Ancylothrix sp. D3o: one gene and its partner. The protein of the gene in region 1 interacts with the protein of each later gene in a pairwise test. Links are inferred from orthologs where the notes say so. Each region holds a gene or a part of one and is shown in the gene's direction. Other genes may lie near its edges. The genes, in order: eno and rpe.

Region 1 (11,627 bases):
CGGCATCCCCATCATTTGGCTTAACTGGGGTAATCGACCGGATCTCTTAAACATCAGCCCCGCCACCCTCCACGTTTATAACCCCACAGGCACCGCTATCGGACTCGGCAACCCCTTACCCAGCAACGGCGCAAAAGTTTTAGAAGCAGGCAGTTGGGCAGCCGCAGTCGTAGACGAACTCGAACCAAACCCCCAAGACATCCGAGTGGATAAATATCGTATGAGCGGATTTTGGGACACCCCCCTGGATAGCATTTTGCGAAACTTAGGAAAAACCACCTTATTTTTTGCCGGAGTCAATGCCGATCAATGCGTCATGGCAACCCTCCAAGACGCCAATTTTTTAGGCTATGATTGCCTTCTAGTAAAAGATTGCACCGCCACAACATCCCCTGAATTTTGCTGGCAAGCAACCCTCTACAACGTTAAGCAATGTTTCGGTTTCGTCACCGACTCCCAAGCCATTTTTGAAGCAATGCAATAAAATATTTGCTATCTCTTTGACTCACCCTTCTCCCCCCACAGGAGTAAACTTTGATGGAAGCTGAAAGCTGCGTAATTCCCGTTGTAAAATCACCCAAAGATTATCAAGTTTTTCGCATCAGCCCCCACGACACAAACCGGCTGGCAATTGTATTTGAGCCTTCCAGCGCAAATATGTCTGTAACATTTTGTGTCGAAATTTTTGATGTCGGCGGAAAAACCCCCCCAAACCGGCATCAATACGCCGTCGAAATGTTTTTTATCCTCAAAGGAGAAGGGCGAGCACATTGTGATGGAAAAAGCGTTTCTATACGCGCAGGAGACAGCATTTTAGTACCACCCACCGGCATTCATGTTATCGAAAATATCGGCAATACAAGACTTTATGCCTTGTGTGTAATGGTACCAAACGAAGACTTTGCAGAATTAATTCATAGCGGTGAGCCGGTGGAATTAGACGAAGAAGATTTAGCCGTCTTATGTCAAACAACCCCCAAAACCTTCGCCGTTGGAATTTAGCCCCCTCTCAAAAACATGGAAAACATAAATATCAAAACCAAAGAATATAACATCACAGAAAAACAATTTTTCAAAATTATATCTAGTTTGTATTACAAACGCAGCAAAATCAACCTAATTATATGGGGTTTGCTGTTTGTCGTAAATTTAGTGCCATTATTCACCCAACCTTTATCATCTGCTCTCCCAGGATTAATGATTTGGGTAATATTTTTTGCAATTCTTTATGGACTTACGCCATTATTAGCCTATAAAACAGCAGCCCAAAACAAATTTGTCTTTCAAAAAACCAGAGTAGAAATAGACATTGATTTTTTTACATTTTTCTACGATGACGGAAGCTTATTCAAGTACAGAGTATCCAACTTTCATAAAGCGGAAAATGTAAGAGAATTTTACTTTTTATACGTCACCAAAGCATCCATTTATTATATCCCCAAAGCCGCCTTTTATACAGAAGCCGATCTCCAACTCTTTGAACTAATGTTAAAAAGCAAAAAACTCCTCGCCTAACCCAACCCATCAAAAAACAAACCCCAACCGGCTACAGAAAATAAATTTCAACAAAGCCTTAATTTAACCCTTGCAGCAGCCTTAAAAAACATCTATTTAATAAACCGCATCCTGTAGCAGATGTACGCGGAGCGGCGCGATAGCGCTACGCAAATGATCTATCTGCGTTTATTCGCGTTTATCTGCGGTTAATAATCCGCAATTTCAAACTCAACCCCATAGGTTTTTACCAAACTACAAGTATCGTGATCGCTCACATTTGTATCACTCAACTCCAAATTATAAAAATCCACAAAATCAGCATCAAAATAGGGGCCCGCGTGCCAAGTACCCACCTCCAACTTAATAAAACAATTACCCGGAATTTTAAACACCACAATATCCTCTAACTTTGGACAAAGAAAATCAGCCGGTGGAGCCACCCCCATAAACCACTCCTTCCCCTCCAAAGATCCCAAACACTGCGTACATTGCAAATGCCGAGTAATCCCGCCAAACTTGCGTCCTTTATTCATCAACCGGATAATATAAAAACGCGGAATACCCCGATTTAAAACTAACTGAGCATCCTCAGAATCAAAAGCCTTACCATCCGCACTCGCAAAAATTACCTGTCCGTAAGGCTTAAAATTCTCAGGAGTAATTAAACTTGCTTTTAATTGCTTTAGCTGTTTTGATAATGGACTATTCACCTTGACTTATCTCCTTGTGTAGCGTCGTGTAGCGTGTATAGAAACCCTTACTCATCACCAAGCTGTCCTACCACAGAATTGCTATCCTCTATGATTCTATTATTTTTGTGCAGAGAGCGCTCCCAAGAAAACAGCGCGACACCAGTAACACTCAACAAAGTAAAAGCAAGTGCTCCTAAAAGCGGCAGTTTCTTATCCGGGCCACTTGATTCTGCCGGCAAACTTGGATCAGCAATCAATTGCACCACCGGATAAGAAGTAGCCACCTCCGGCTTACTCAAATTTAACTGAGCCATCGTAGACGTAAAATAATTATCAGCAACCTTTGCATTGCGCTCCAAATCAGTCAGCGTAAACTGCTCTTGGATCAACACTTTTACCTGAGAATCAAGCTGAGCAATTTGTTCATCAAGGCTTTTCAACTTAGCCGCATAACCTTTTTGATCTGCCTGCAAAGTCACAACATCTTGAAACAAACTTTCTCGCGTTCCCCCACTACTATTAAGGCTGCGATTTAACTGCTGTAAAGTCTCTTCCCCCACCTGTTTCCCTAATACCGCAGTTGCCCGCGTTTGCAAAGCAAACCTTGCCGTTGTAAGCTTGGCTTCCGCACTTTCTATCTGCGGAGAACCGGGGCGCCACTGCGCTAACAAACTCGATAAATTCGCACTAGCTGCACTATAATCTGCCCATTGTTTCAAGAAAATTTCATCGGCTTGCAGAGTAATAATATCTGATGCTTGCTCAACCGAAATATTTAAACTTGCGCCTAATTGTTGTAAGCGAGAACTTGTCTGCTGCAAAGAAGCTAAAGCCATCTCCCGCTCTTGTCGCAAAGATTCCAAACTGCCAGAAAGCTCGCCAATTTGTTCAGACCGGCGCAGCGGAGATTGTTTCTTAAAAATCGCTAACTGTTTATTTGCCGCCTCTAACTTTCCTTGAGCATCCTTCAGCATTAGTTGATTTTCCGACTGCTGGCGCTGAAATTCTTTCTGCCCCATTTCCTCACGCAAACTATCAATTTGCTGAACTAAAGCCTTATAAAGCGCCTGCGCCTTTCGCTGAGCCTCCGCCGGACTTGAACCATCAATTTTAAAAGACATCAGCGTATCATTTTTATTCGTCCCCACCAGCGGCGTGCCAAAATCTTCCATCGGCATTTGCACCGCCGCCGCCGCCGCCGACAAAACCGTCCGACTGTTAGCAATAAATAAATAGTTTTGTCTCGGATCAACCCGGATTAAAGTTTGATAAGGAGATTGATTTGAACCCTCTACCTGCGCGTTTGTATCCGAAACATTGACATTTGCACTCGAACTCGCTGCCGGTAAAAAGATTGTAAATTCACTGGTGTAATTTGACGGCGTTAACTTAATATATGCAATTGCAGCCGCCCAAAGAGCGCCATTAATCAGCAATCCTAAACCAATTAAAATACGCCCCAAATTGCTTTTCTTTGGACGGGCCGCCGGCACAGGCTCAGATAAAGGAGTAGACGGTAACAAAGAATCTGTCATTGCTCTCGGTAAATGTTTGAGAGAAGTTTATAAAAAGCAAAAAAACTTTATCTAAGGAAAAAATAAACTTTTAACTTACTTCAACCGCTATCATAACAGCCGGTTCCTTGCTTTGTCACCACACCAGAAGCAAGGGGACTTATCCTTGGTGGGGCGGGAAGGGTGCCCGCCTCCCTATCACAAAAGCCCCCCTCTCCCCTAAGAAACCGGCACCTCCTCGGAAACCTCCACCTCCGCCACCTGCGGCAACTCACAGCTAAACGTCAAATCATCCCCTACACAATCCACCACAATCGTATCCCCCGCTACAAAAGAATTTTCCAACAACTTTGTAGCAATCGGATTCTCAATCTCGCGCTGGATTGCTCGCTTAAGAGGACGTGCCCCATAAACCGGATCAAAACCCGCAAGCGCCAAATGATCCTGAGCCGCCGGCGTCATCAGCAAACTAATTTTTTGCTCCGCCAATAAACGCTCAACCCGCTTAAGTTGCACCCCAACAATTTGCCGCAACTCCTTCCGAGAAAGCGCATGAAACAAAATAATATCATCCACCCGATTAAGAAACTCCGGGCGGAAATGACCACGCAAAGCGTGCATCACCCGCTTTTGCATTTCCTCATACTTAGAATCATCCCCCGCCACATCCAAAATATGATCACTGCCAATATTACTTGTCATCACAATAACCGTATTTCGGAAATCTACCAAACGGCCTTGCGAATCAGTAATTCTCCCCTCATCTAACACCTGCAACAAAATATTAAAAACATCCGGGTGAGCCTTTTCAACCTCATCAAAAAGCACAACCGAATAAGGGTGTCGCCGGACAGCCTCCGAAAGCTGACCCCCCTCCTCATAGCCAACATAACCCGGAGGAGCCCCCACCAACCGAGAAACCGAATGTTTCTCCATATATTCCGACATATCAAGTCGGACAAGCGCATTTTCCGTATCAAACAAACAATGCGCCAAAGCTCGCACCAACTCAGTTTTACCAACACCAGTCGGCCCCATAAACAAAAACGAACCAATCGGACGACCAGGATCTTTCATCCCCGCCCTTGCCCGTCGGATCGCCTGAGAAACAGCAGAAACAGCCTCATCTTGACCGATAACACGCTGATGTAATTGAGCCTCTAATTGTAATAACTTTTGCCGCTCAGATTCCATCAACCGAGTAACAGGAATACCAGTCCATTTCGCCACAATTTCCGCAATATCACCCTCCGTAACTTGCTCTCGTAAAAGCGTCGATCCTTGCGATTGCAACTTTAATAACTCAGCCTCCTTTGCCTCCCGTTCGCGCTGTACCTTTTCCAACCGGCCATACTTTAACTGCGCCGCTGTATTCAAATCATAATTTCGCTCAGCGCGGTCAATTTTTTTCCGCAATTCGTTTTCTTCTTCCTTAAGAGTATTAATTCCCTCAAGTAACTGCTTTTCCCCTTGCCATTGAGCACTGAGACGCTGCTGTTTCGCTTTAAGATCCCCCATTTCCTTCTCAATACGTTCGAGACGTTCCGCAGCCGCTTTATTTTGTTCCGCTTCCAGAGAAAGCTTCTCCATTTGTAACTGCATCAAACGCCGGTCTGCCGTTTCCAATTCTGCCGGCTTAGAAGTAATTTCCATCTTCAACTTCGCCGCCGCCTCATCCACCAAATCAATCGCCTTATCTGGCAAAAATCGATCCGCAATATAACGTTCCGACAACATCGCCGCCGCCACCAAAGCAGAATCCAAAATTTTCACCCCATGATGCACCTCATAACGCTCCTTTAAACCGCGTAAAATTGAGATAGTATCCTCCACATTTGGCTGGTCAACAAAAACCTGTTGAAACCGGCGATCCAAAGCCGCATCTTTTTCAATAAACTTACGATATTCATCCAGCGTAGTCGCGCCAATACAACGCAACTCACCCCGCGCCAACATAGGCTTTAACAAATTCCCAGCATCCATTGAACCTTGAGAATTAGCGCCGGTGCCAACAACAGTATGCAACTCATCAATAAACAGCACAACTTGCCCATCACTTCCCATCACCTCGCGCAACACAGCCCGCAAGCGTTCCTCAAACTCACCGCGATATTTTGCCCCCGCAATTAAACTCCCCATATCCAGAGAAATTAAGCGGCGATTTTTCAAAGATTCCGGCACATCACCATTAACAATTCTTTGAGCCAAAGCCTCAGCAATAGCCGTCTTACCAACCCCCGGTTCCCCAATCAAAACCGGGTTATTTTTTGACCGGCGAGAAAGCACTTGAATCACCCTGCGGATTTGGTCATCCCTACCAATTACCGGATCAAGTTTACCCGCCTTTGCTTGTTCCGTTAAATCCCGTCCATACTTTTCCAAAGCCCCATAACTATTTTCCGGGTTTGGATCTTGAACTTTGGCAGAACCACGCAAAGCCCTAATAGCAATTTCCAAAGCTTGCCGGTCACAATTTAAAATCCGAAAAGTCCGTTTTCCAATTCTTTCATCTTCACACAAAGCCAAAACAATATGCTCAATAGAAATAAAATCATCCTGAAAACCTTGGCGAAACTCCTCAGCCTTATCCAACATCAAATCCAAACCACGCCCCAGATAAAGCTGGTCAATCTTACCTTGTTTCGCCTGGCTTTGAGTAAAAGTCTTTAACCGCTGCAAAAGTTGATCAGGAACAACCCCAGCCTTAGATAAAATCTTACCAGCCAGACCATCTTGTTGTTCCAGCGCCGCCATTGCCAAATGTTCCACCTCAAGATTTTGATTAGCGAACCGGCGAGCAACATCTTGGGATTTAACAATCGCATCCCAGGCTTTATCAGTAAATTTAGTTGAATCAGTAGGTTGCATTTGTAGAATCGGGAATTTGTTTACTTTACAAAATAGACAAAGATAAAACAGTTAACCATCCGTATTTATCTGCGTTCATCTGCGTTTATCTGCGGTTCAAAAAAACACAAACTTAGCAACTAGGAGAGAGTTTATCAAAGCTGTTTTTTAATAACATAAACCTAGATACCCACTCCCCTACAATCAATAAAAATCGGTGCTAAAAAGAAAACACCGTCCGCAGACCAAGCTGCCAAATGGTACCATTTTCACTGTCATTATCGGCATTATTCACCAACAAAAACGTCGGAGTCACACTTATATTATCGCTGATCAGAACATTGTAAAACGCCTCAAAATTCGTTTGGGTGGCATTCCCTACCTCACCCGTAACAAACGGCTGACCTATTGCAATCCCCGCCATCGTACCAGGCACCGGCGTATTGCGGAATGTCACCCCCAGCATCCACGTCCAAGGCGAAGCATTCAACTCCCGGCCCAACACAGAATTAAACCCGCTATAGTCCCCAACCCCCAAACGCCCAAACACCCCTATCCGGGGACTATAAGCCCACTCCCCATTAATGCCAAACGCCTTAACATCCGTTTGATTAATTCTCGCATGGGTATATTGCAAACGGACAGCCATATCTGGGTTTGGGGCATACTGTAATTCAACACTCCCCTGGTTGACGTCTTCAAAAAAACCACCCCTTTGCGGATCTGCCGCATTTGCTGCAATATAAAGCGCATTCAGAGTGAGGGGCGTGCCTTGAATAGGCCAATTTAGCGCCACACCGGCCCCCCCCTCGCGGTCAATTTGATTTTGGACAATCAGCGGATTATTCACAAAAAAACTGGAATTAAAATCGACCGCCTCATTATTGGCAAACCGGTTGCGGTCAATAAAATAACGCGGTGACATTTTTGCCCCAATTGTTAGCGTAGCACTTGACAAAAAAGGTAAAGTGTAGTATAGCTTCCGCAGACGAACTTGCGGGTCAACCTCAACATAATCCAGACCGCCGGCCCCAGCAAACAGGCCGGTGCTACCCAGCAAATTCACGCCATCATCATTTTGAAGAGCACTCACCGTATCGCCGCCACCATTACCCATTTCCAACTGAGTCGTTAGAAAACCGGTTTCTGGACGCCAAGCAGTAAGCAAATTCAGCCGCAGACGAGAAACAAAAGTAAAGTCAGCCTGATTGCCAGTTGTGGGAGTCCAGATAAACTGGCCGGTCATTTTTGTAGTCGGAGAAAAACGATTATTTTCTAAGTCAGTTGTGCGATCCTCCAAACCATCCATTCTGCCGCGCAATTGAGCCAAAGCACCGGCAAACTCGCGTTGCAAACGTTGCAGTGTCGCCAAATCTTGCTCTACACTTTCACGATCCACACCCAGCAACGGCTGAATTTTCTCCAAAACCTCCGACAACGCCGCCGCAAACTCATAGCGCGTCATCGCCTGATTGCCACGAAACGACCGATCAGGATATCCCAAACGAATCCCATAGCGCTCAATAAGCGATTTTAAAGCCTGATAAGCCCAATCACTAGGCAAGACATCCGACAACTGCTCAACGGATGTCAGTTGGCCCATTGCTTCTGATTCCGGGGTATCCAACATTGCCTCACTTTGGCCGGTTAACCAATCCCCGGAGGAAATTTGGTTTGGGTAGAGGCCGGTTTTAAGCGGCGCAGGTTGTTCACTTTGGCCGGTTCCCCAGTCGCCGGAGGGGACTTTATTTGTGTAGACGCCGGTTTTAACCGGTGGCGACTGCGACACCCCAGCCACCGGCAACCCATAACCAAAAAACATCAAAAACCCCAAACCACATCCCCGCCAGAGAAAAAACTTCACAACCAAACCTCACAACACACATAAAAAACTCTGCTCAAAACCCGGCTTTTTTGGCTAACCGGGTTTTTATCTTCTGCTTTGAAAACCGGCTACTTAGCACCAACAGCCGCACTCGGTTGTTTTTCCCCGGCAGATCCCTGAGTACCAAGCTGAATCAACTCAACCTTATACCCATCGGGGTCTTCCACAAAAGCAATCACTGTCGAACCGTGTTTCATGGGCCCTGGTTCGCGGGAGACTTTCCCCCCCTTAGCGCGAATTTCTTCACAAGTGCCATAAATATCATCCACCCCGATAGCGATATGACCGTAGGCATCGCCCAAGTTATAACTATCTTTGCCCCAGTTGTAGGTCAATTCAAGGACTGTATTCTCCGACTCCTCGCCATAACCAATAAAAGCCAAAGTAAACTCACCACTGGGATAATCTTTTTGGCGCAGCAACTTCATCCCCAAGATATTGCAGTAGAAATCTAGGGATCTCTCTAAATTGCCGACTCTGAGCATTGTATGCAGTAATCGCATGGCCTTCTCCATTGGTATTGCTTCTCTTTTTTATTCTAAGGTTGCTCCACCGGCGCTTTTTGCTGGGGTTCGGTTAACCGGCTTTCAAGAAGCAAGCAATGGCAATTTTGTTGAAATGATTAATTTCTGTACAGGCGTGCAGCTTTAAAAGATATGCTTACCATTGGTGATTTTTGCGCCGGCAAAGCCACGCCGGAGCGATGCCTGCTGAAATTTCAGCTTCGATCTGAACACTCTCTTGTTGACATTTGGAACTGTTCACTATGAACGATACTTCAATTTTTTCTATTAAAGCCCGTGAAATTTTAGATTCTCGCGGACGTCCGACTGTTGAAGCGGAAGTTTATCTCGAAGGTGGTGCGATGGGGTTGGCGCAAGTCCCCAGTGGTGCGTCTACCGGCACGTTTGAGGCACACGAACTCCGCGATGGCGATAAAAGCCGGTATGGCGGAAAGGGTGTGATGAGGGCGGTTGAAAATATCGAAAATAAAATTGCTCCTACCCTAATAGAAAAAGATGCTTTGGATCAAGCCAGCATTGATGGGGCGATGATTCATTTAGATGGTTCTGCGAATAAGTCTAATTTAGGGGCAAATGCGATTTTAGCGGTGTCTTTGGCTACGGCAAAGGCGGCTGCGGATGCGTTAGGAATTCCGCTTTATCGTTATTTGGGTGGGCCGCTTTCTAATGTGTTGCCGGTGCCTTTGATGAATGTGATCAATGGTGGGGCCCATGCTTCAAATAATGTGGATTTTCAGGAGTTTATGATTGTGCCGGTGGGCGCGACTTCTTTTAAGGAGGCTTTGCGCTGGGGTGCTGAGGTTTTTGCGTGTCTGAGCAAGGTTTTGGATGATAAGGGGTTGCTGACTGGTGTGGGTGATGAAGGCGGTTTTGCGCCGAATTTAGGCTCAAATCAGGAAGCTTTGGAGTTGCTGGTGGCTGCTATTGAAAAGGCCGGTTATAAGCCTGGTTCTGAGGTGGCTTTGGCGTTGGATGTGGCGGCGAGTGAGTTTTATAAGGATGGCAAGTATGTCTATGATGGTACTGCCAAGGAGCCGGCGGAATTTATCGATTATATGGCGAGGTTGGTGAGCGAATATCCGATTGTTTCGATTGAGGATGGTTTGCATGAGGAAGATTGGCAGAACTGGCAACTTTTGACGCAAAAAATCGGTGATCGGGTGCAATTGGTGGGTGATGATTTGTTTGTTACAAATATTACTCGTTTGCAGAAAGGTATTGATTTGAAGGCTGCAAATTCGATTTTGATTAAGTTAAATCAAATCGGTTCTTTGACGGAAACTTTGCAGGCGATTGATTTGGGTGGTCGTAATGGTTTCCGTTCGATTATTAGTCACCGTTCTGGTGAAACTGAGGATACTACGATTGCTGATTTGGCGGTGGCTACTCGTGCCGGTCAAATTAAAACTGGTTCGCTTTGTCGTAGTGAACGAGTGGCAAAATATAACCGTTTGTTGCGGATTGAGGATGAGTTAGGCGCACAAGCTGTTTATGCTGCGGCTGCCGGTATGGGGCCCAAGATTTCTAAGTAATTTGTTGTAATTGGTAAGGGGTAATGAGGATATTTGTTACCTTTTACCTTTTACTTTTTTGTTTGGGTTTTTGGGGGCCGGTGGTGTTAATAAGAAAGCCGGTTAATAGAAACGGAAAGACCTTAAAAAAGCTTCCGCATTTTCGGGGTATGGAGTAATTACTGATAAGGTGTACACTCGTCTTTCTACCATAAGATGCCAAATTTTACCTCTGGAAATATCAGAATCGGGAGATTCTAAGTTAATCTCAATGCCAGGATGACCTCCTAACGCAAAATTTCGTTTTGCACCTACACTATAGTAGCCTGGAGCGCCTTTCATAGAATTGCCCATATCATTTATCATTGAGCGTTTCTCATTCATATCCGGTATGAATCTTTCGGGCAAGTCTTGATATGTGACACTATAACTTTCATAATGGGTAGAAACAGTGTAACTATGGCTTAATCGGGAATTATTATTTTGAGGGGTTTTTTGAATTGGAAGCTGTGGAAGTAAAACGGAAAACCGGCCTTGAGGTGATTGAAAATTCATCCATCCAGAAGATGTAGCCATCGGCGCAACTGGCATCGGCGGCGCCGTACCAACCGGCACAAGATACTGCACTTGCGGCTGTCGTGGTAAATAAATTTGACGGTTATTAGAAGCCCCATAATAGGCTAAACCGAATAAAACCGCGCCGATCACTAATATATTGTTACGTTTGGGCATAATAGATGTCCCCTGTAGAATAACTTTTAGAAGAGTTAATTTGTTTCCAAAAGCTATCCACATTTGGAGGGAAATTAACTAATTTTTAGTATTTTATAGTGAAATAAGACATTTAGCAATTAATTTTAAGGAAAGAATAAAAAAATTTTGATAGTTTCTATAGACTGCTTCTATGCTAATAAATTCTTCTTATTCAGGCCGGTGGCTGGTTAAAGCCGGCACATTTAAACAAGAATAGAGGAAAACTTTAGCTTGCTGATTTGGCTGTGGCTACTCGTGCCGGTCAAATTAAAACTGGCTCGCTTTGTCGTAGTGAACGGGTGGCTAAATATAACCGTTTGTTGCGGATTGAGGATGAGTTAGGCGCTCAAGCTGTTTATGCTGCGGCTGCCGGTATGGGCCCGAAGTTTTCTAAGTAATTTGTT
Region 2 (11,765 bases), on another replicon or contig:
TCCCCTCCCTGTTAAAAACACAACAGAAATTAACTCAAAAACAACTTAAAACAACCAAATTTTCTGAAAATTGCTGATTAAAAGCCTCCATAAATTACATCAAAACTTAAATCCAACTAAAAAAAGCCAAATTAACTTTCTGGAACCAAAGACCCCGCCCCTCTCCCCAACCACCGGCACCAGAATCTTTTTTGATCAAATTTCGTCCTTAAAATCAGACCAACCCTCAACCCCCTCCAGATGTCCGCCCCCCGGAGTTCGTGCTAACACAGAAGAGGGTAGCGAGTCGCCTGAGAGTGCATCAGAATTTGGTATTCCTTGATAAACAAAGCCTTAGAGGATTTTGCTCATGTCACAAAAAACACTTAGACAAATCGCCTTATCCTTGGGAGTTAGTCTCCTATTTGCAGCCCCCGCAGTAGCCCAACTCACACCCAATAACCCCAACCGCTCAAATATAAGAATTCCGCCCAACGAAGACCCCCAAGCAAGCGACGAGTCTACGCAAAGAGCAGAGGGTCAAAAATTCGCTTGTGAGATGGTTAACGGACAATACACTGTAATGTATTATCCCGATAGCCAAAGTAATCAAGGTAATGCCTGGGCTACACCTAGTGCTTTAGGCGGTGGTTGGACACCCGAACGCCGGTGTAACGAAATCAGCCGCCGTCTGGAAAGCTACCGGCCCGATGGTTTAGAAGAACTCAGCACCAGCAAAGTCAATAACTACGACATTGTGTGTGTCACCACTCAAGCAAACTCTGCTTGTCGGATTGTCTTTACTGTGCCACCGGGTCAAGATCCTAAAATCACCCGTGATCGCGTCTTTGAAAATTTAACCGTTGCGGATAGCGGTCAACAAACCGATGCCGTCAATACGTTTATAGATGGCGGCGCAAACAATCAAATTTTGCGAGATATTTTAGGCGTTGACCCCGCCTCCACAATGGGAGGAAGACCGGCCCGAAACCGCTCACAATACTCACCAAATAGCATCAATTTACGTCCCTTCCTGTCCCCTGCTGATGGTGGTACAGGCAGCCGGTTGAGATATTGACACTCCCCTGCCTAAAGGCGCGGGGATTCTTCACTCAAAGACTCAACTTGCCCTGACAGGACTGCTCCAATCAAAGTAGAGGTTAAATCTCCTGAAGCGTTCGGGTCTAAAACCCAAGTTCCGGTATGCCCTACCGTACTCAAGGCTAATTTCAGAATATTGATAGCTGCATTCCAATCTCTATCTAAAACGAATCCACATTCACAGACATGGGTTCTCACGGATAGAGATTTCTTGACGACGGCACCACAGCTAGAGCATTCCTGAGAAGTATAAGCAGGATTCACTGCTACAGTGATTTTGCCAAACTTCCTTCCGAAATACTCCAACCATTTTCTGAACTGATACCAACCCGCATCATTAATCGACTTAGCGAGACAGTGATTCTTGACCAGATTCTTAATCCTCAAGTCTTCATAGGCGACCAAATCGTTAGATTGGACTACGCAACGCGCCAGTCTCTTAGCGTGTTCTTCACGTTGCCTACTTATTTTGAGGTGTACTCGTCCTAGTCGATTAATGGCTTTCTTGCGATTGGCAGAGCCTTTCTTTTTGCGGGAAACACGGCGTTGACGGAATTTCATCCGTTTCTCGCCAATTCGATAAAACCAAGGTGATGGTTCACTATGTCCATTACTATCGGTGTAGAACTCTTTAAGTCCTACATCTAATCCAATAGTTTTGCCTGTGGGTTGTGTTTCAACTTTAGTGTCTGCACTAATTAGGAATTGGACATAATACCCGTCAGCACGACGGATTAACCTGACTCGTTTTATCTGGTCTAACTGGTAGAAGTTTAAATCCCACGTTCCCTTGAGTTTGAGTTTACCAATTTCTTTTTTGTCGGTAAAAGTTATCTGTTTTCTTGTCTCAGAAAGTTTCCATCCGCTCGTCTTGTACTCGACTGAACGGTAATTCTTTTTGAATTTTGGATACCCTTTCTTTCCCGCCATAGCTTTCTTGCAGTTGTCGTAAAACCGAGCAATAGCAGAGTAGGCTCTCTCAACAGATGTTTGGCAAGCATGAGAGTTCAAGTCTTTCACAAAGGCATATTCAGCCCTTAACGCCGTGTTGTAGCGATACAGTTCTTTCTGTCCCACCCCTCGGTTATCCATCCAATACCGGATACACTTGTTGCGGACAAATTGAGCGGTTTGAATCGCTTCATCAATGGCTGTATATTGAGTTGCTTTCCCTTGTGCCTTGAACTCTAAAACTATCATTTGACGTGGAAAACTTCTACGCCAAATATTCTAGCATCCTATAGCCGTCCTGGAAGGACGGGGCTTGTATCCCATTTCTCATGGTCAATTGTCATTGGTCAATTGTCATTGGTCATTGGTCATTGGTCAAAAGTAGGGGCGGTTATGGCGTTCGCTAGTACCGAGGTTTAAGCATCCCAGAGAAAACCTCAATAAACCGGCCTCTACTTTTGCCTTTTCACAAATGACAAATGACAATTGACCTTTACCAAGTACCCGCCGGCTTATTTTGGTTTTGCTGTTCTAACCAATCTTCCCCAACTTGAATCGTGACATCCGTTCGCAAAGCCCCCGTACTTTCTACCCGTACCTCCCCAAAACCAAGCGAATCTCGCACAGCATTTGCAGCTTCCATATTCCCAGACTGTGCCACAATTCGAGTCACCTTCAACGGTTCATTCCAAGGTTTGGCGATTACTACATTCCGATAACCAGAAGTTTGTAAACTATTCACCAAGTCATTCACCGCCGTTTCCGAATTCGTACTATCTTGAATTGCCACCCTCATAGTTCGCGGCTCAATAACTTTATAAGACTCATTATCTGTGCCGGTTTCAAAATGTTGGGATTTAATCGCATCAATTCCATTAAAATCGGGCAACCAATAACTCGCCTGATATTGTTTCGGATCACTAAACTCGCCTGGTAACATTAACATTTGCACATTAGAGCGCTGAAGTTCCGAAGCAAAACCAACCAAAGCCACCAACTCTTCTATCGTTAAATTTGTATCTATATGTTCTTGAATCACCGAAACAATTTTAGGCAAACGTACTATTGTTGCTGGATTTAACGTTTGCTCCATCAAAGCTCTCATCAGAATTTGTTGGCGCTGAATTCTGCCAATATCTCCCAATTCATCATATCTAAAACGCAAAAACTGTAACGCTTGATTACCATTTAATCTTTGCTTACCGGCCTTGAGATCAATATACAAATGTTGCGAATCATCCTTGTATTTCATATCTTTGAGAACGTGAATTTCCACACCTCCCAAAGCATCCACTAATTTCTCTACCGCTTGCACATTAACCCGCACATAACGGTCAACTGCAACACCTCCCATAAGTTCGCCGATAGCTTTAGCGCTTAAAGCCGGCCCCCCATAATAATTTGCTTCATTAATTTTCGTCACTCCTACCCCTTCCACCAAAGTCCGCGTATCTCTGGGAATCGAAAGTACAGCCAATTTTTTTGTTTCAGGATTAAATCTCACCAGCAGCATTGTATCTGCTAAACCGTCTAAAGAATTGACCAAAGCTTGATATCCCACATTTGGCTGAGGATTTTTTTCTAAATCGCTGGTGAGGACTTTTGTGCCAAGCAGTAAAATATTTACCGGACGAGTTAACTCTGGCATCCGCATACTCATAGAAGTAGAAATGCGTTCCCCAGATCCAAATACGGCTGCTTCTTCAGGGCTAAGCCTACTTTGCATAAGCGGTGTACTCGAAAGCGACACCGCCAATAAAGCACCGGCGGTAGCTGAAAGCATCGCCACGCCGGTTAAACCTAAACCCAGCCACATCCAATGTCCGCGAGTTGTGCTTTTGCTCTTGTTGCGGTTAATGGGTAGGGAAGGTTGCGGACTAGACGGTTGATTGGGGATATTTTGAGCAGACACAAAGGAAACCTCACACACACAAAAAAAGGGGCCAGACAAAACATTGAAATGTGAAAAGAAAACACCGAACAAGGAAAAATTAAGTGCTTTTCACGATACATCCTCTATTTTTAGGGAAGCCGGTCGCTCAAGTCACTAAACCCAGGCAACCAAATCGGCTGCCGTTTCCACACACGATACATGAGAGCAACACTGATGACAAAATAGCTAGAAGTTACGACACTACTCATTATTAACAGGGGAAGTGTCATAAATTCCGCAGATTTAGCGCTTGTTTCCAGCAGCAGGTAGGAACTGAGCCACACAAAGGCCAAAGTACAAGCCAGCCGGCTAACGGCGCGTTCTTGAGGGTTGCCTTTGCGCTGGTAAAGCGTCCAGACGGCAGGAAAAAAGCCAAGGACGGGAACCAGATACAAGTATAGGTTTAAGTGCTTAGGGTCGCTGTTGTCAAATTTGTTGTTTGTCATTTGTCATTTGTCATTTGTTAGGGGGATGGGGGGATGGCAGATCATATTGCCTACCCCACAGTGGAGCAGGCATCTTGCCTGCTTGCTGGCTTGCCTGCTTGCCTCATTTACCCAGTCCACCAGGCGAGGGCGTAGGGTTGAGTGGGTTCGTTGACTTGTTGAGAGAACTGGACTCGAATTTTATACCGGCCTGCTTTCGGAACCTGGAAAAATATATGCTCCACGCTGTCTACTTGACTTTGAGAAGCGGTTATCTTTCTGGCAGGGTCGTTTTCTTCAACCGGCATCAAGTATAAGTCCAAATTATTTAATCCCCGGTCTTTAAACACCTCTGGTGAGTCATACAAATTGTTATTGTTCCTATCTTCCAACTCTACGAGTCTGTCCCAAGCAAGGGTAATGGCCACAAAACTACCGACTGTTAGGGGTTTTTCGATTACATAGTCTTGGTAATTGGGAGTTGGGGAAGTTTCAGAAGTTGACAAAGATGCACTTATTGTATTATAATCCCATCCTTTTGCTGGAACGGGGCGGGCCGGTTTCCATTGACCGGCACTGAATTGCTCGTAAGCGCGAAAAGCATTGAGGTGGCCGGTTCCCATTTGGGAATGTAGGGGAATCGAGGAGTCTTGATAGCTATCAGAGGCTAACCAGTCGCGGTTTTCTTTGTCGATGACGGTGCGACTCATGCCGAGATGTAACCCATCACCGTTATCTTTGAGCTTGTCAGTAGAATTAAGTAAAACTGCTTTCATTACTTCATGCTGACGACTTGCTAGGCTCCAGTTTGGTTGTTTTGTGCGTAGTTGTTTATCCCCAAATTCTTGCAACAGGGCAACGGTAGCGGTGACGTGGGGGGCGGCAAAACTGGTGCCGGTGTTGCGAGTTGTGGAGCCGTCAATATTAAGGAGGGGAATGTCTCGGCCCGGAGCCAGTAAGCTAATTGAGCGGCGGGGGCTGACGTTTGCTTCTAAACCGCTTAGTCTTTGAGCATAGTCGGGGAAACTGCTGGGGATGTTGGCGACATCTACTTTGGAAAATATGCCTTGATAAAGACTAGATAAGCCTACATTTACGCCGTTGTAATTGTCGGTGGGGATGGGGATACCGCCTTTGCCTTGGTTGCCGGCGATGACGTAGAGGACGTTGTGGACTCTGGCAGACCAGTCGATACATTGGGTTAGTGGGGCGTTGCCATCGAGTCGGGCGTTGGGTCTGGGGTCAAGTTCGAGGGGTTCGCCAAAGCTGAAGTTAATGGCTCGCACGTCGTCGCTGTTTTGGAGGGCGATGTGTTGGCTGGCAAGGCATTCGAGGGATTGACGGTCGGGGGAACGGCTGTTTACGGCGGCGGTGGAATACAGGCGGGCGGCGGGGGCAACGCCTTTGATGGTTTTGGCGTTGGAGATCATTACACCGGCGACGTTTTGGGCGTGGCCGTCTAGTTGAATGTTGGAGGTGGCCGGTTTGTTGCCTTGAAATACTGCCGAAACTGTGACTCCGTGTGTGGGGGGGATTTTTTTATCAATGCCGAAAAGGGCGGGCCGGCCTATTTCTACTTGCCCGATGGCGATTTTTCTTCCTAAAAGGTTATAGGGGGGTTGGTGGAGTTTTTCGGCATCAATTCCAGCCGGGCCGGTTGAGGTGTTGCTGGCGGTGGCGGGCAGTATCAGTGCGGTGAAAGTCAGTGGGGTTAGGATTTTGAGGATTTTATTTATGTTTTTTGGATAAAGCTTGTCCATTGGGAGATTAAGGATTCTATGTTAATGGTAAAATTTTGTGAACTATAAACATATTGTTAACTGTTCGCAGCAAACAGGAAGCAGGAGACAGGGCCAACCATGACTACGAAATCACAAAAACAGATTGTTATCGCTCCATCCATCTTATCAGCCGATTTTAGCCGTCTGGGTGAGGAAATTCGGGCCGTTGACGAGGCTGGGGCTGATTGGATTCACGTTGATGTCATGGATGGCCGGTTCGTGCCCAATATTACTATCGGCCCGCTGATTGTGCAGGCAATTCGTCCGGTGACGAAAAAGCCTCTGGATGTTCACTTGATGATTGTGGAACCAGAAAAGTATGTGGAGGATTTTGCTAAGGCTGGGGCTGATATTATTTCGGTTCATGCTGAACATAATGCTTCTCCGCATTTACATCGCACCCTTGGCCAGATTAAGGAGTGTGGCAAGCAGGCTGGGGTGGTGTTGAATCCTTCGACTCCGCTTGAGTTGATTGATTATGTGCTGGAATTGTGCGATTTGATTTTGATTATGAGTGTTAACCCTGGTTTTGGCGGCCAAAGTTTTATTCCAGGGGTGTTGCCAAAAATTCGTAAGCTGCGTCAAATGTGTGATGAGCGCGGTTTAGACCCCTGGATTGAGGTTGATGGCGGTTTGAAGGGTAATAATACTTGGCAGGTTTTGGAAGCTGGCGCTAATGCGATTGTGGCCGGTTCGGCGGTGTTTAATGCCCCTGATTATGCGGCGGCTATTGAGGGTATTCGCAACAGCAAGCGCCCTGAACCCCAGTTAGCAGCAGTTTAGGCTGAACTCTGCCCAGCTTGAAGGTGGTGGGCAGAGTATCGACTTACTCTACTGGGAGGGGTTCTTCCACCGGCACTTCTTCTTCGGGTGCCGGTGTTTGTGGTTTTGGGGTTTGGGCTGTGCCGGTGACTTTGGCAAGGGCTTTTTCGAGTTCGGCAACTGAAACGGCTCCGATCAGCGGTTCTCCGTTTAGGTTGAAAAATGGGGTGCCGGTGATTCCCAGGCTTTGGGCGAGTTGTAGGTCTTTTTGAATGGCGGCTTCGGCGGCGGCGCTTTGCCGGTCTTGGTTAAAGCGGTTTTCGTCTAGTTTGAGTTTTTTGGCGATTTCTAAATAGAGGGGTTCTCCAAGTTTTTGTTGTTGGGTAAATAGGGCGTCGTGGTATTCCCAGAATTTTCCTTGTTGTGCTGCTGCCCAAGAGGCTTTTGCTGCGGGTATTGCTTGTTCGTGTTGGGGTAGGGGTAGGTGTTTATAGGTGAGGGTGACTTTGTTTTTATTTTTTTCGATGAATTGTTTTACGTTTTTTTGAGCTTGGGCGCAGACGGGGCATTGAAAGTCGGAAAATTCTACGAGGACGATTTTTTTGTCGGGGGAGCCGGTGATGGGAGAGTCTGCGATGACGGCGGCGGGGTTTGTTGTCATTTGTTGCAAAAATGTTTGCCGTGATTCTTGAAGTTTTCTGTCTTGTTCTTGTTGGTAGGTTTGGACAGATTCAATGAGCACTTGTGGGTTTTCTCTAATGATTTGTAGGACTTGTTCTTTGAGTTGGCTTTCGGTTGGGGTGGTTTGAGGGGTGGGTTTGTTGCCGGTGCAACTGGTTAGGGCTAGGAGGGTTAAGAGGAGAATTAAGGGTTTGTAGGCTTTGTTCATGGGTTTTTATGGGTAGTTTTTTCGATGATTTTTTTATTTTAACTGTTTGAGAATGAAATGGGTTTTTTGAGGCTTTTGGGGCTTTTAATCAGGGGTTTTGAGGGAGGTTTGAAATTTCTATTTGGGTGAGAATTTGGGGGCCAAAGGTTTCGGTTAATCGTTGCAAAGTTAAGGTGAGGCTTTGGGTGGTGTTGTCGATTCCTATCCAGTGGCGGTTGAGTTTTTGGGCGGCGACAAGGGTGGTACCGGCTCCACAATAGGCATCTAAAATTATATCGCCTGGGTTGCTGCTAACTTTGATGATTCTTTCGAGGAGGGCTTGAGGTTTTTGGGTTGGGTAGCCTTGGCGTTGTTTGTCTTTTCTGTTTAGGGTTTCTATGTCTGTCCAGTAGTCTTCTGCTATTTTTCCTGTGTCTAGGTAATATTGATAGGTTTTTTGGGTTTTGGTGTCGGTTTTTTCTTGGTATTTTCTGCCGGTTTCGTCGGTTTTTTGTTTCATGTGAGAGTTTGGTTTTCTGGGGATGGTTGCGGCTTCTGGGTTAAAGGTGTATTGGCGGGTATTTTTGGTGTAAAAAAAGATGGTGTCGTGTTTTTTGGCAAACCGGCGTTTGCTTTTTCCTCCCAAGGTGTAACACCAGATAATTTCGTTTTGAAATTCTCCTCCTTGGGGGCAAAATATTGTGTCTAGGATGATTTTTAGATAGTGGCTGGCGCTTGGGTTGCAGTGTAGATAAAGGCTGCCGGTGGGTTTGAGAATTCGGTGAATTTCTCCGAGTCTGAGGGTGAGGTTAACTATGTATGCTAATAAGCTATTTTTTCCGATAATTTGGGAAAAAGCCCGGATGATATCTAGGGTTTGTTGGGTGAAAATTTGGGTGGAGTTGTCGAGTATTTGGTTATAGTCTTCGGTGGCTTGGTTGTTCCATTTCCAAGTATCTGTAAAAGCTTTTGTTTTTAATAATATGCCGTCTTCTGTGGTGATTTGATAGTAGTCGCGCTTGGAATGAAAGGGTGGATCTATGTAACATAGATCGATGCTTTGATTGGGAATATATTGGCGCAATATTTGCTTGTTGTCTCCATAGAATAGCTTGTTAGTGATGACTGAATCCGACATTTTTGGCTGGGGAAAAAGGACAGTTTTTATTTTTGTTGGGAGGAAATTAATTTTGGCAAAAAACAGGTTTTTGGGAAGCAAAGATGGACTTTTAAGGAGGTTGATGGTTAATATTGTACTGGTGGTTGAGGGTTTGGAAGTATGATTTGCTTTTTAGGCGGGGTAATGATTTTGGGGGTTAAAGGTCTGTTTTTTGACTTAAGCTGTGCTATACCAGTTGTGGGTGTAAGTTAATGTGGCCTTGGGAAACACCGGCCCCGGCTTTATTTTTGGCTGTGGTAGGGTTTCATTTTTGGGGTGGGTTGTTCAATTTTTTGGGGACAACCTGAGTTTCTGCAATTTTACACTGTACCAGTTATAACGAATCAAAGATCCTATGCTTCCGCGCAGCCTTTTGCTCTCGTCTAACGATGCAACTTCTAAAAATAGCGTTTCTCCAGTGAAAATTGGTGTATTGCATTCTCTGACTGGCACAATGTCTATTAGTGAGGTTTCTGTTAAGGATGCTGTGCTTTTGGCGGTGGATGAAATTAATGGGGCTGGGGGTGTTTTGGGCCGGCCTATTCAGGCTATTATTGAGGATGGGGCAAGCGATTTACAAACGTTTTCTGTGAAGGCAAGAAAACTGCTGGAAGAAGATAAAGTAGCGGTGGTTTTTGGGTGTTGGACTTCGGCTTCTCGGAAGGCAGTTTTGCCGGTTTTTGAGTCTTTGAATGGGTTGTTGTTTTATCCGGTTCAGTATGAAGGTTTAGAGCAATCTCCTAATATTGTGTACACCGGCGCGGCGCCAAATCAACAAATTATTCCGGCGGTTGAGTATTTATTAGCTAAGGGAAAGCGGCGTTTTTTTTTAATTGGTTCGGATTATATTTTTCCGCGCACAGCTAATCAAATTATTAAGGCACAATTGGCGGCGCTGGGGGGTGAGTTGGTGGGGGAAGATTATATTCCTTTGGGGGGAAAAGATTTTAGTCAAATTTTTGCTCATATAGAAGCAACTCAACCAAATGCAATTATTAATAGTTTGAATGGTGATAGTAATGTGGCGTTTTTTAAGGCATTACAAGAGGGGGGAATTTCCGCAGAAAGTCTGCCGGTGATGTCGGTGAGTGTGGCGGAGGCGGAAATGTGCGCCATTGGCCCAGAAAATATGTGTGGTCATTTCTTGGTGTGGAATTATTTTCAAACGGTGGATACTCCACAAAATCAAAATTTTGTCAAGGCTTTTAAAGAAAAATATGGAGAAGATCGCATTACAGATGACCCCATTGAGGCGGCTTATATAGGCGTTTATTTGTGGAAACAAGCAGTAGAAAAAGCGTCGAGTTTTGAAGTAAAAAAAGTGAGGACGGCGTTGCAAAATATGGAATTTGCTGCACCGCAAGGAAGGGTAAAAGTTGATGCCAAAACTCAGCATCTTTGGAAAACAGTAAGAATTGGAAAAGTTAGGAAAGATGGGTTGGTTGATACTATTTGGGATTCCGGGGTGCCGGTGTGTCCCGATCCGTTTTTAAAAGGTTATCCTTGGGCTGCGGGATTGGTGCAAAGGGAGAGAAATTGGGGAATTAGGGTATCTCTTTTTAGTTTGTTTTTGGCTTTGGTTGCTATTAATTGGATGGCGGTTTGGGTGGGGTGGATTGCGGTTTCTGAACACAAGGCGCAATTGATGAGGATTGTTGAGACAAGCCAGGGTCAGGCTTTGCTGTTGGCACAAGAGGGTTTAGAAGGGGTAAATCGCAGTGAGTTTGTGTTAGTGGTGGGGTTGATTTTGAGTTTGGTGATGTGTGCTGTGGGATGGGTGGTGGTGTCGAGAATTACGCGCAATTTGGCTTCGCTAACTAAGACGGCGCAAGTGTTGGCAAGTGGGGATTTATCGGCGCGAGGTGCGGTGGTTTCGGGGGATGAAATTGGGGTGCTTTCGGCAACTTTAAATACGATGGCGCAACAGGTAAGTAGTTTGCTTTTGGGTGTAGAAGTTCGTTCGCGCCAACTTGAAGAACGTTCTCTGGAGTTGGAGATGGCAAAGGAGGCGGCGGAGGCGGCAAATCGGGCAAAAAGTACGTTTTTGGCGAATATGAGTCACGAGTTACGCACGCCTTTGAATGCGATTATTGGCTATAGTGAAATGCTGGAAGAAGATGTGCAGGAGTTGGGGGAGGAGGGGGTTATTCAGGATTTAAAAAATATTAATTCTGCGGGCCGGCATTTGTTGGATTTGATAGGAGATATTTTAGATATTTCTAAGATAGAAGCCGGTCGAATGTTGCTTTGTGTAGAGAAGTTTGATGTTTTGACTTTGGTGGATGAGGTTGTGATGACTGTTCAACCTTTGGTCGATAAGCGGGGCAATTCTTTGGTGGTTTTCTGTGAGGAAAATTTGGGGGAAATTGAGGCGGATATTACGAAGGTTCGGCAATGTTTGTTAAATTTGCTGAGTAATGCGGCTAAGTTTACCCACCAAGGTAAAATTATGTTGAAAGTGGGCCGGTTGGCTGGAAAAAAAGCAATTTGTTTTCGGGTTAGTGATACGGGGATTGGGATGACAACGGCTCAAATGGGTAAGTTATTTGAGCCTTTTTGTCAGGCGGATGATTCTTTTAGCCGTAAGTATGGAGGGACGGGTTTAGGGTTAGCAATTACGCGGAAATTCTGCACAATGATGGGGGGTGAAATTAAAGTTGAAAGTGAGTTTGGGGGGGGTTCAACGTTTACAATGATTCTGCCTGTTGTTGTGCCGGTGTCAGGGGCTACAAGTTTAGCAGAGGTTAATCCAAGTGATACGTTTTTGGATTCTCTGCCATCGCCTGGGAGAATTTTGGTGATAGAT

What was found.
Region 2: the proteins of eno (region 1) and rpe interact in binary tests that used the Escherichia coli proteins (3 or more experiments, as listed by UniProt). The link is inferred for Ancylothrix sp. D3o from one-to-one orthologs.

The regions. Positions count from the first base shown.
Region 1 is NZ_JAMXEX010000002.1:384,873-396,499, reverse strand. Bases 8,502-11,346 are described here. They hold eno (phosphopyruvate hydratase), read left to right. Parts: upstream 8,502-9,201; coding sequence 9,202-10,491; downstream 10,492-11,346. Other genes in these bases: NG798_RS05930 (hypothetical protein), read right to left, coding at 10,594-11,202; NG798_RS05940 (hypothetical protein), read left to right, coding at 8,937-9,086; gloA (lactoylglutathione lyase), read right to left, coding at 8,504-8,938. Also shown: NG798_RS05980 (cysteine hydrolase family protein), read left to right, coding at 1-484; NG798_RS05975 (cupin domain-containing protein), read left to right, coding at 538-1,002; NG798_RS05970 (YcxB family protein), read left to right, coding at 1,018-1,515; NG798_RS05965 (ureidoglycolate lyase), read right to left, coding at 1,704-2,207; NG798_RS05960 (hypothetical protein), read right to left, coding at 2,255-3,724; ATP-dependent chaperone ClpB, read right to left, coding at 3,923-6,571; NG798_RS05950 (iron uptake porin), read right to left, coding at 6,771-8,414. UniProt on the Escherichia coli protein: Catalyzes the reversible conversion of 2-phosphoglycerate (2-PG) into phosphoenolpyruvate (PEP). It is essential for the degradation of carbohydrates via glycolysis.
Region 2 is NZ_JAMXEX010000005.1:333,338-345,102, forward strand. The notes cover bases 5,118-8,100. They hold rpe (ribulose-phosphate 3-epimerase), read left to right. Parts: upstream 5,118-6,248; coding sequence 6,249-6,953; downstream 6,954-8,100. Other genes in these bases: NG798_RS12665 (S8 family serine peptidase), read right to left, coding at 5,118-6,149; NG798_RS12675 (DsbA family protein), read right to left, coding at 6,997-7,821; NG798_RS12680 (site-specific DNA-methyltransferase), read right to left, coding at 7,910-8,100. In the rest of the region: NG798_RS12645 (COP23 domain-containing protein), read left to right, coding at 350-1,057; NG798_RS12650 (transposase), read right to left, coding at 1,069-2,280; NG798_RS12655 (LCP family protein), read right to left, coding at 2,525-3,943; NG798_RS12660 (hypothetical protein), read right to left, coding at 4,054-4,410; more of NG798_RS12665, read right to left, coding at 4,518-5,117; more of NG798_RS12680, read right to left, coding at 8,101-8,938; urtA (urea ABC transporter substrate-binding protein), read left to right, coding at 9,315-11,765. UniProt on the Escherichia coli protein: Catalyzes the reversible epimerization of D-ribulose 5-phosphate to D-xylulose 5-phosphate.